2 regions of the Rhizobium sp. BT03 genome follow, and region 1 is predicted to be linked to the other one. Evidence: predicted binding sites of a transcription regulator. Region 1 holds the regulator's gene; the other holds the start of a gene.
The links. The regulator LexA, encoded in region 1, represses DNA repair genes until DNA is damaged. The targets are predictions, from matches to a motif close to TGTTCNNNNTGTGTTCNG.
Positions count from the first base shown of each region.

Region 2: a site for LexA is predicted at 2,198-2,215, ahead of QMO80_RS11250 (YifB family Mg chelatase-like AAA ATPase). Genes of this name have one in related genera too.

Region 1 covers NZ_CP125640.1:635,222-640,009, reverse strand. The annotation lists gene QMO80_RS03090 (ComEC/Rec2 family competence protein) at 1-1,941, shown strand, start outside; gene lexA (transcriptional repressor LexA) at 1,922-2,641, opposite strand; gene QMO80_RS03080 (VOC family protein) at 2,838-3,731, shown strand; gene kdsA (3-deoxy-8-phosphooctulonate synthase) at 3,731-4,576, shown strand; gene eno (phosphopyruvate hydratase) at 4,718-4,788, shown strand, end outside.
Region 2 covers NZ_CP125640.1:2,284,535-2,289,322, forward strand. The annotation lists gene QMO80_RS11245 (hypothetical protein) at 1-358, shown strand, start outside; gene QMO80_RS11250 (YifB family Mg chelatase-like AAA ATPase) at 576-2,108, opposite strand; gene gshB (glutathione synthase) at 2,282-3,229, opposite strand; gene QMO80_RS11260 (ABC transporter permease) at 3,316-4,338, opposite strand; gene QMO80_RS11265 (sugar ABC transporter ATP-binding protein) at 4,322-4,788, opposite strand, start outside.

The sequences.
Region 1 (4,788 bases):
GACGGCCGCGGGCGCTGGCGCTACATTCTTGCGCTCACCGGCACTGAAGCGCCGGAGTTGAAGCGGCCGCCGGGGCGCATAACCGCGATTGTCCGCGGCGCCGACACGCCTTTCGAGATCGGCGACATCGTCACCGGCAGGGCACGGCTGACGCCGCCGTCAGGCCCCGCACTTCCCGAACTCAACGACTTCTCCTTCAGCGCCTATTTCGACGGCATCGGCGCCAACGGCCTCTTCTACGGCGCTCCGGAGAAGGATTTGGAGGCGGGTCCGCAAGCGGCAAGATCGACGTCGGACGCTCTGCTCGAATGGCTCTACCGGCTGCGCAGCAGCATCGGCGACCGCATACGGTCGATCCTGCCCGGCGACACCGGCGCCTTTGCCGCCGCGCTGGTGACCGACGAGCGGCGCGCCATCTCGAATGCGACGACGGAGGCGCTGCGCCAGTCGGGCCTTGCCCATATCGTCGCGATCTCGGGTCTCAACATGGCGCTGTCGGCCGGCATTTTCTTCGTCGGCTTTCGCATGCTGCTCAGCCTCTTTCCTGTTGTCGCTCAGGCCTATCCGACGAAGAAGATCGCAGCCGCTGGCGCGCTCATCGCCGTCACCGCCTACTTTCTGATCTCCGGCTTCGGGGTCTCGGCCGAACGCGCCTTCATCATGATGGCCATCATGCTGATCGCCGTCTTCTTCGATCGGCCGTCGATCAGCCTGCGCAATGTCGTTCTCTCGGCGCTTGTTATCATCGCCATTTCACCCTCCGAAGTCTTGGGCCCGAGCTTCCAGATGTCCTTTGCCGCGACATTGGCACTGGTATCGGGCTATCAGCTGTGGAAGGATCGGCGCGTCCGCGAAAACGCCTTGCTCAAGCTGCCGATCTTCCGCCCGGTCGTGGCCGTCGCCGGTTTCTTCGGCGGCGTCCTGCTGACCTCGCTGATCGGCGGTTTTTCCACGGCGCTGTTTTCGATCGAGCATTTTCATCGGCTGACCGCTTACGGCCTGCCGGCAAACCTCGCGACGATGCCGATCATCTCCTTCATCGTCATGCCGGCCGGGCTGCTGGCGATGTTGCTGATGCCGTTCGGTCTGGACGCTCCGCTCTGGGAGGTGGTCGGCTTCGGTCTCGACCTGGTGATCGCTGTCGCCAAGACGGTGTCCGGCTGGGGCGGTGATATCGGCGTCGGCCGTCTGCCCGCCTGGTATTTCGCCGTCGCCGTGGCAGGCTTCCTGTTGCTGACGCTGCTGCGCACCCGGCTGCGCCATGCCGGCACATCGATCCTCGCCGTCTCGACGCTCATCCTGCTGGTTCTCCCGGCCCCTCGACCGCCGGATCTGGTGATTTCCGAGGATGGCAGCCTGGTCGCGCTGGTTGCAGTGGCGGCAATGGCTTCCAACCGTGAAAACCCGCCGGATTTCATCTTCGACCAATGGCAGAGAGCGCTGGTCCTGCCGACGCATCACCCGCCGAAAATGCTGGACGGCCCCGCTATTCCTCCGGAGGGAGAAGACCGCCGCGTCAGGCTTTCCCGCGATCAGCAAAACGAAGCGAGGACGGCGATGCGGGCGGCCGCCGCGGGCGGTGAAGCAAACCGCTTTTCCTGCGTCAAGAAGGCCTGGTGTACATCGAGGCTTGGCAATGGCCGCGTCATAACGGTCATCGACAATGCCGCCTATCTCGGTTCGGCCTGCGACGCGGCGGATATTGTCGTGACGTCTGTTCGCCTGCGGTTCAACGGCTGCCGCTCAGGCGCGACGCTCTTCACCGGTGAGACGCTGCGCAGGTCCGGTTCCGTCGAATTGCGCTTCGCGGACGCCGGCCTGGAGGTCGCAACCGCATTCGAGAGCCTGTCGCGGCCGTGGATGCGCCATCGTGCCTATGACTGGCGCAGCAACAGTTTTGCCGAAACCGGCCCGTCCAGCGTCAATGATAGCGGCGAATGAGGCCGACGAGCTTGCCCTGCACCTTGACGCGGTCCGGTCCGAAGATCCGGGTCTCGTAAGCCGGGTTGGCCGCTTCAAGCGCGATCGAGGCGCCCTTGCGGCGGAAGCGTTTCAGCGTCGCTTCCTCGTCGTCGACGAGGGCAACGACGATATCGCCGGGACTTGCTGTGCTGCCGTTGCGGATGATCACCGTGTCGCCGTCGAAGATGCCGGCGTCGATCATCGAATCGCCCTTGACCTCCAGCGCGTAATGTTCACCGGAGCCGAGCATGTCTGAGGGAACGACGATGTCGTGGGTGTTGTTCTGGATCGCCGAGATCGGAACGCCCGCAGCGATTCGGCCCATGACCGGCACCGAGACCGAGTTGCCGTTGTCGGCGGCGGGTTTGACCGGTGCGGGGGCGGCGACCGGCTGGGGCTTGCCGAGGCTGCCCTCGATGACGCTCGGCGAAAAGCCGCGCCGGGGCTGGATGCTGGGGCTGTAAGCTTCGGGAAGCTTGATGACCTCGAGCGCCCGGGCGCGGTTCGGTAGGCGGCGAATGAAGCCGCGTTCCTCAAGCGCCGTGATCAGGCGATGAATGCCGGATTTCGAGGCCAGATCCAGGGCATCCTTCATCTCGTCGAAAGACGGTGGAACGCCGGATTCCTTCATGCGCTCATGAATGAAAAGGAGAAGCTCCTGTTGTTTGCGCGTGAGCATCGGCGTGTGACCCCTGATTGAAACAAATCCAGAACAGACACTATATGTTCCATATGTGTTCCGCAAGTGGCTAAATTTCCGTAAAACTTGCCGCCAACTCGTTGAGATTTTTATTTTCATTCGCCGGATTGGCGCCATGTCTTGCATTGAGGATAGCGCCGTCGCACATCTCTTCGCGATTGCAGAAGGGGATATCATGAACACGCATGCCGCCAAACCGCACCCGCTCGATCATGTCGTGCTGCCGGTCGTCAATATCGATCTGGCGCGCGAAAGGCTCGGCAAGCTCGGCTTCACCGTTGCCGCCGACGCCCGCCATCCCTTCGGAACGGAGAATGCCTGCGTCTTCTTTGCCGACAAGACCTATCTGGAGCCGCTCGGTATCGCGAGCGTCGAGGAGAGCGAGGCATCGGCGCGGCAAGGCAATGTCTTCACCGCCCGCAACCGCGCTTTCCGCTTCCGCTGCGGCGATGAGGGGCTTTCGGCGGTGGTTTTCGGCACTGAAGATGCCGGCATCGACCATCAAAGCTTCATTTCAGGCGGATCGAGCGCCGGCGAGATGCTGGAGTTCAGCCGGCCGATGAAAATGCCGGATGGTTCTGAAAGCGTCGGCAGCTTCAAACTGGCCTTTGCGGGCGATCTGCGGGCACCCGATTTCTTTCTCTTCACCTGCCAGCGCATCAATCCATTGCCGGCCGACCGCGGCGCGCTGGAGACACACGCCAATGGCGTGACCGGCATTGCCGAGATCGCGCTCAGCGCGCCCGATGCCGCCGCCTTCGCCGGCTTCGTCAGCCTTGCCATGGCGCAATCGGCCGTCGAGAAAACCGGTTTCGGGGTCAATATCGCGGCGCCGAATGCGAAAATCAGCCTGATGACATCGGAAGGACTGGAGGCCTATTTCGAGGCCGCCGTCTCATCCGCCGATCGCGGTCTGCGCGGCCGGGCGATCCTCTTCACTGTTGCCGATCTTGCCGTGACAGAAGCGCATTTGGCTGCTAACGGAGTGACATACACGCGCAAGAACAACCGCATTTTGGTGAAGCCGGCGCCCGGGCAAGGCACGCTTTTCGCCTTCGAGGAAAGATGATGAGCACTGATACGAATTCGGAAGTCAGGATCGGCGAGGGCGCAGGCCAGGTCACCTTTTCCAATAGCGGCCGCCTGTCGCTGATTGCCGGCCCTTGCCAGATGGAGAGCCGCGACCATGCCTTCATGGTTGCCGGCACGCTGAAAGAGCTCTGTGCCAAGCTCGGAATCGGCCTCGTCTACAAGAGTTCCTTCGACAAGGCGAACCGCACCTCGCTCTCGGCCGAGCGCGGCATCGGGCTTGAAAAGGGCATGGAAGTCTTCGCCGACCTGAAGAAGGAGTTCGGCTTTCCCGTCCTGACCGACGTTCACACGGCCGAGCAATGCGCCGAAGTGGCAAAGGTGGTCGATGTCCTGCAGATCCCGGCCTTCCTCTGCCGCCAGACCGACCTTCTGATCGCCGCCGCCGAGACCGGCCGCGCCGTCAATGTCAAGAAAGGCCAGTTTCTTGCTCCTTGGGACATGAAGAACGTGCTGAAGAAGCTCAACGCCAGCGGCAACCCGAACGTGCTGCTCTGCGAACGCGGCGCCTCCTTCGGCTACAATACTTTGGTTTCCGACATGCGCTCACTGCCGATCATGGCATCGATGGGCGCGCCCGTCGTCTTCGATGCGACCCATTCCGTGGCGCAGCCGGGCGGGCAGGGCGATTCCTCCGGCGGTCAGCGGGAATTCGTGGAAACGCTGGCGCGCGCAGCGGTGGCGACCGGTATTGCCGGCGTTTTCGTCGAAACCCACCAGGACCCCGACAACGCACCGTCCGACGGCCCGAACATGGTCTATCTCAAGGACATGCCGCGGCTTCTGGAAAAGCTGCTGGCCTTCGACGCCGTCGCCAAGGGCTGACAGTCAAAAGCCTGACATGTTCGTGCTATAGCGACGATCGGACATGCAGGTCGAGGGTGCCGCAATGCGCCATTGTAATTTGCACGCCTTCGATTATGACAGGCTTCGAACGATTGATCACCCACCGAGCAGGAAGAACCCATGACTGCAATCACCGATATCATCGCCCGCGAGATTCTCGATAGCCGTGGCAATCCCACCGTCGAAGTCGA
Region 2 (4,788 bases), 1.6 Mb from region 1:
ACTGCTTGCGAAGGCAGAGATCGTCGTGGAGGCGAGGGTCAGATCACTCTCCATCAGCCCTTCTGGTTTGATACCGACCGACAAAGATTTCCCAGGGCAGCTGGTAAGAGCAGAGTTGGAGATCAAGAAGGTCGTCAAAGGAAAGTTCGCTGCAAAGGAGGCGATAGTGTACGGCATCCCATTTCCTCCCGGGCCGTTCACTGAGTTGACTACCATGGCACTAATCTACGGGTACGAGGGCCATGACACATTCGAGTGGGAACTTTCGCAGGCCGACATGGACCATGGTATAGGGTGGTTCAGGATCAATGACTGCATCTATCACAAATTCCCCGAATTAGACGTCGGTCCCCGCTGACGAAGGTGACCCGCCCTGCATTACGCAGAGCTAGTTGCAGACGTTCGTCCCATCGAATTCGGTCTAGACCCAAATTTGTCGTTGATTGAAAGCATGGCTTGTTCCAGATGTGGCGCGAGCAGGGCATTGCTGTCATAGGCCTTATCGCCGAGCACCGCCGTGCCTACCTGACCAACGAGAAGAGCAGGACGTCAGCGCGCCCGCGGTCCTCATCTCGCTATGCCGCCGCCGTCAACCTCTCCCCGGCAATCCTGTAGGAAATCGCTTCGGCGAGATGCAAACGGCCGACGGTCGTCTTATCGTCGAGATCGGCCAGCGTGCGGGCGACCTTGAGGACGCGGTGGTAGCCGCGGGCGGAGAATTTCATTTTTTCGGCGGCGTCGCGCAGGAGCTGCAGGCCGCCGGCGTCGGGTTCGGCGAGTTTTTCGATCATCGCGGTGGAGCAGCGGGCATTGGTGCCGATGCCCTTGGCGTCGGCGGCCTCGAAGCGCTGCTGCTGGAGTTCGCGGGCGCGGGCGACGCGGCGGGCGACGTCGGCGCTGGTTTCCGCGGCCATCGGGCGGATCAGATCGGCGGCGGAGACGGCCGGCACGTCGATGCGGATATCGATGCGGTCCATCAGCGGGCCGGAGATGCGGGCCTGGTAATCGCTCATGCAGCGCGGGCCGCGGGCGCAGGTGTGGCCGGGCTCGCCGGCCATGCCGCAGCGGCAGGGATTCATCGCCGCGATCAGCTGGAATTTGGCCGGATAGGAGACACGGTGATTGGCCCGCGCAATAACGCATTCGCCGCCTTCGAGCGGCTGGCGAAGCGCATCGAGCGCCTGCGGCGTGAATTCCGGAAACTCGTCGAGGAAGAGCACGCCGTGATGGGCAAGCGAAGCTTCGCCGGGACGGGCGCGGATGCCGCCGCCGACAAGTGCGGCCATGGTGGCGGAATGATGCGGGGTGCGGAAGGGCCGGCGGTCCGACAGCTTGCCGCCGGTGAGCTGGCCGGCGATCGAATGGACCATCGAAACCTCCAGCAGCTCGGCGGCCGAGAGCGGCGGCAGGATCGACGGCAGCCGCGACGCGAGCATCGACTTGCCGGAGCCGGGCGGGCCGACCATCAGCAGATTATGGCCGCCGGCGGCCGCGACTTCGAGCGCCCGCTTGGCGCTTTCCTGGCCCTTGATCTCGGCGAGATCCGGCAGGTTGGCGGCATTGGCGCGGATCGATGCCTCAGGCCGGGTGAGCACCTGCGTGCCGCGGAAATGATTGGCAAGGGCAATCAGGCTGCGCGGGGCGAGAATATTGACCTCGGCGCCGGCCCAGGCGGCCTCGGCGCCGCTTTCGGCCGGGCAGATCAGCCCCTTGCCGAGCGCATTGGCGCCGATCGCCGCCGGCAGCGCGCCTGAAATGGCGGCGATCGTGCCGTCGAGGTTAAGTTCGCCGACGACGACATAATCCGACAGCGCATCGGCGGGGATGGCGCCCAGCGCGGCCATCAGGGCAAGCGCGATCGGCAGGTCGAAATGCGAGCCTTCTTTCGGCAAATCGGCTGGCGCCAGATTGACGGTCACCCGCTTGCCCGGCAGCGACAGGCCGGAGGCGTGAAGGGCGGCCTGCACCCGCTCGCGGCTTTCGGCCACCGCCTTGTCGGGCAGGCCGACGATCTGCATGCCGATCTTGCCGGGCGCGACCATGACCTGGACCTCGACTGGCACACCTTCGATGCCCTGAAATGCCACCGTACTGACACGCGCGACCATAAACCCATCCCCCAGCCCGCCAACTCTTATAGCGCCTGCAACCCGTCAGGGCCAGCGGTTGCAATCTGGCATGGAAGCATGAATAAAACAAGAACAATAAAGGAACGTAGTCGGATATACACTGTGACCGGGGTTGTACCCGGTCAGCAGGTGCTTGGGGTCAGGAGGCGAGATCAGCCGCGCTTGCGCTCGATCGCATCCCAAAGCAGGCTTGCGATATCGGCGCCGCCGAACTTTTTGACCTCGCGGATGCCTGTGGGCGACGTCACGTTGATCTCGGTCATGTAATCGCCGATCACATCGATGCCGACGAGCAGGAAGCCGCGTTCCCGCAGCGCCGGGCCGATGCGCTCGCAGATCTCCTTTTCGCGCGCCGTCAGCTCGGTCGCCTCGGCGCGGCCGCCGACATGCATGTTGGAGCGGCTGTCGTGCTCGGCCGGCACGCGGTTGATGGCGCCGGCGAATTCGCCGTCGACCAGGATGATGCGTTTGTCGCCCTTGCGCACATCGGGCAGATATTGCTGGGCGATGAAGGGCTCGCGGAAAAGCTGGCCGAACATTTCCAGCAGCGAAGAGAGGTTGCGGTCGTCGCGGGTCGAATGGAAGACGCCGGCGCCGCCATTGCCATAGAGCGGCTTCAGGATGATATCGCCCATCTCGTCGCGGAAGCGGCGGATTTCGGCGGGATCCTTGGTGATCAGCGTCTTCGGCATCAGGTCGGCAAATTCGGTGACGAAGATTTTCTCCGGCGAATTGCGCACCCAGGCCGGATCGTTGACGACCAGCGTCTTCGGATGGATGCGCTCGAGCAGATGCGTCGAGGTGATATAGGCCATGTCGAAGGGCGGATCCTGGCGCAGCAGGACGACATCCATGGTGGAGAGATCGACGCGCTCCGGCGCGCCGAGCTCGAAGTGATCGCCCTTGACGTCCTTCAGCAGCATCGGCTCGACGCTGGCATAGAGCTTGCCGTCGCGGAAGCTCAGCCGCTCAGGCGTGTAATGGAACAGCCGGTAGCCGCGCGCCTGGGCTTCCAGGCTCATGGCGAAGGTGGAGTCGCCCGCAATATTGATGCCGGCGACATGATCCATCTGGACCGCTACATTGGTGATCTTGGCCATTTCCGTCCCTCGCTGAATGCCGGACAGATGTAGGTCGGCCGAGTATCAAACGCAACGGTCAATCAAGGCTTGCCGCCGCCACCCGATTACCGTGTTTCGAGGATCCGCATCAGCCGGCCGCGATAGCTGTCGAGGATGACGGCGAGCACGATGACGGCGCCGATGACGATCGGCTTGATGTTGTCGTCGGCGCCCAAGAGCTGCAATCCGGTCGACAGCACCTGCAGAATGCAGGCGCCGACCAGCGTGCCGATGATCGAACCCTTGCCGCCCGAGAGGCTGGTGCCGCCGATGATGACCGCGGCGATGGCATTCAGCTCGTAGCCGATGCCGGCGACCGGGCTGCCGACATTGAGGCGGAGCAGATAGACCATGGCGGCAATGCCGGCCGTCAGCCCTGAGATGGTGAAGACGGCGATCTTGTATCGTTTCGGCTGGTGCCCCGACAGGCGGACGGCCTCTTCATTGGTGCCGATGGCGAAGACGAAGCGGCCGAAGACGGTGTAGCGCAGCACGAACCAGCCGATGAGCACGACGACGATCGCAATGAGGAAGATCGACGGAAAAATGCCCCAGAAGATCAGGTTGCCGAAATCGACGAAGGGCTGCGGCAGACCGGTGATCGTCGAATTGTCGCTGACGACGCGGGCCAGGCCGCTGGCGACGTTCAGCATGCCGAGGGTGACGATGAAGGAGGGAAGCTTCCACTTCTCGCAGATCCAGCCATTGACGGCGCCAAGCAGAGCACCGGTGCCCATCGAGGCCAGGCAGGCGAGAACGATCGCCTGCCAGGGTGAAAACGCCGGATTGATCATGATCGTGGCGCCGATCACCGTGCAAAGGGCAAGCAGGGATCCGACGGAGAGATCGATGCCGCCGACCAGGATGACGAAGGTCATGCCCGCGGCCAGCACGGTGTTGATGGCGATCTGCACGAAGATCTTCAGGAAATTCTCCGGCGTGGCGAAATAGGGCGCCGTCGCCGAGAAAAACGCCAGGATCAGGACGAGGGCGATGGCGACGCCCGCCTCCTTCATCGAGATCCGGATGAGCTTGTCCCAGAAGCGCGCTTCTTTTGCCTCGGTCTGTTTTTCAATGCTGGCGGACACGGCTGTACTCCTTGTAAGCGAGCGACAGGATCCTGCTCTCGTCAAATTGTTCGCGGGCGATTTCGCCCGATATCTTGCCGTCGGAGAAAACGATGATGCGATGGCAAATGCCCATCAGCTCCGGCAGATCCGAAGATACGACCAGAACACCTTTTCCCTCGGCGGCAAATTTCCACAAAAGCTCATAGATCTCGGCCTTGGCGCCGACATCGATGCCGCGGGTCGGCTCGTCGAAAATCAGCACTTTGGGGCCGCGGAACAGCCATTTGGCAATGACCACCTTCTGCTGGTTGCCGCCGGAAAAAGTTCTGACCGCCTGATGGATGGACGGGGTCTTGATCCGCAGCTCGCGCACCAGGCGCTGCGAATGATGGTCCTCCGCTCGCCGGTTGATCAGCCCGTTGCGGGAGATCCTGGCGAGATCGGTGATGGTGGAATTCTGGGCGCAGC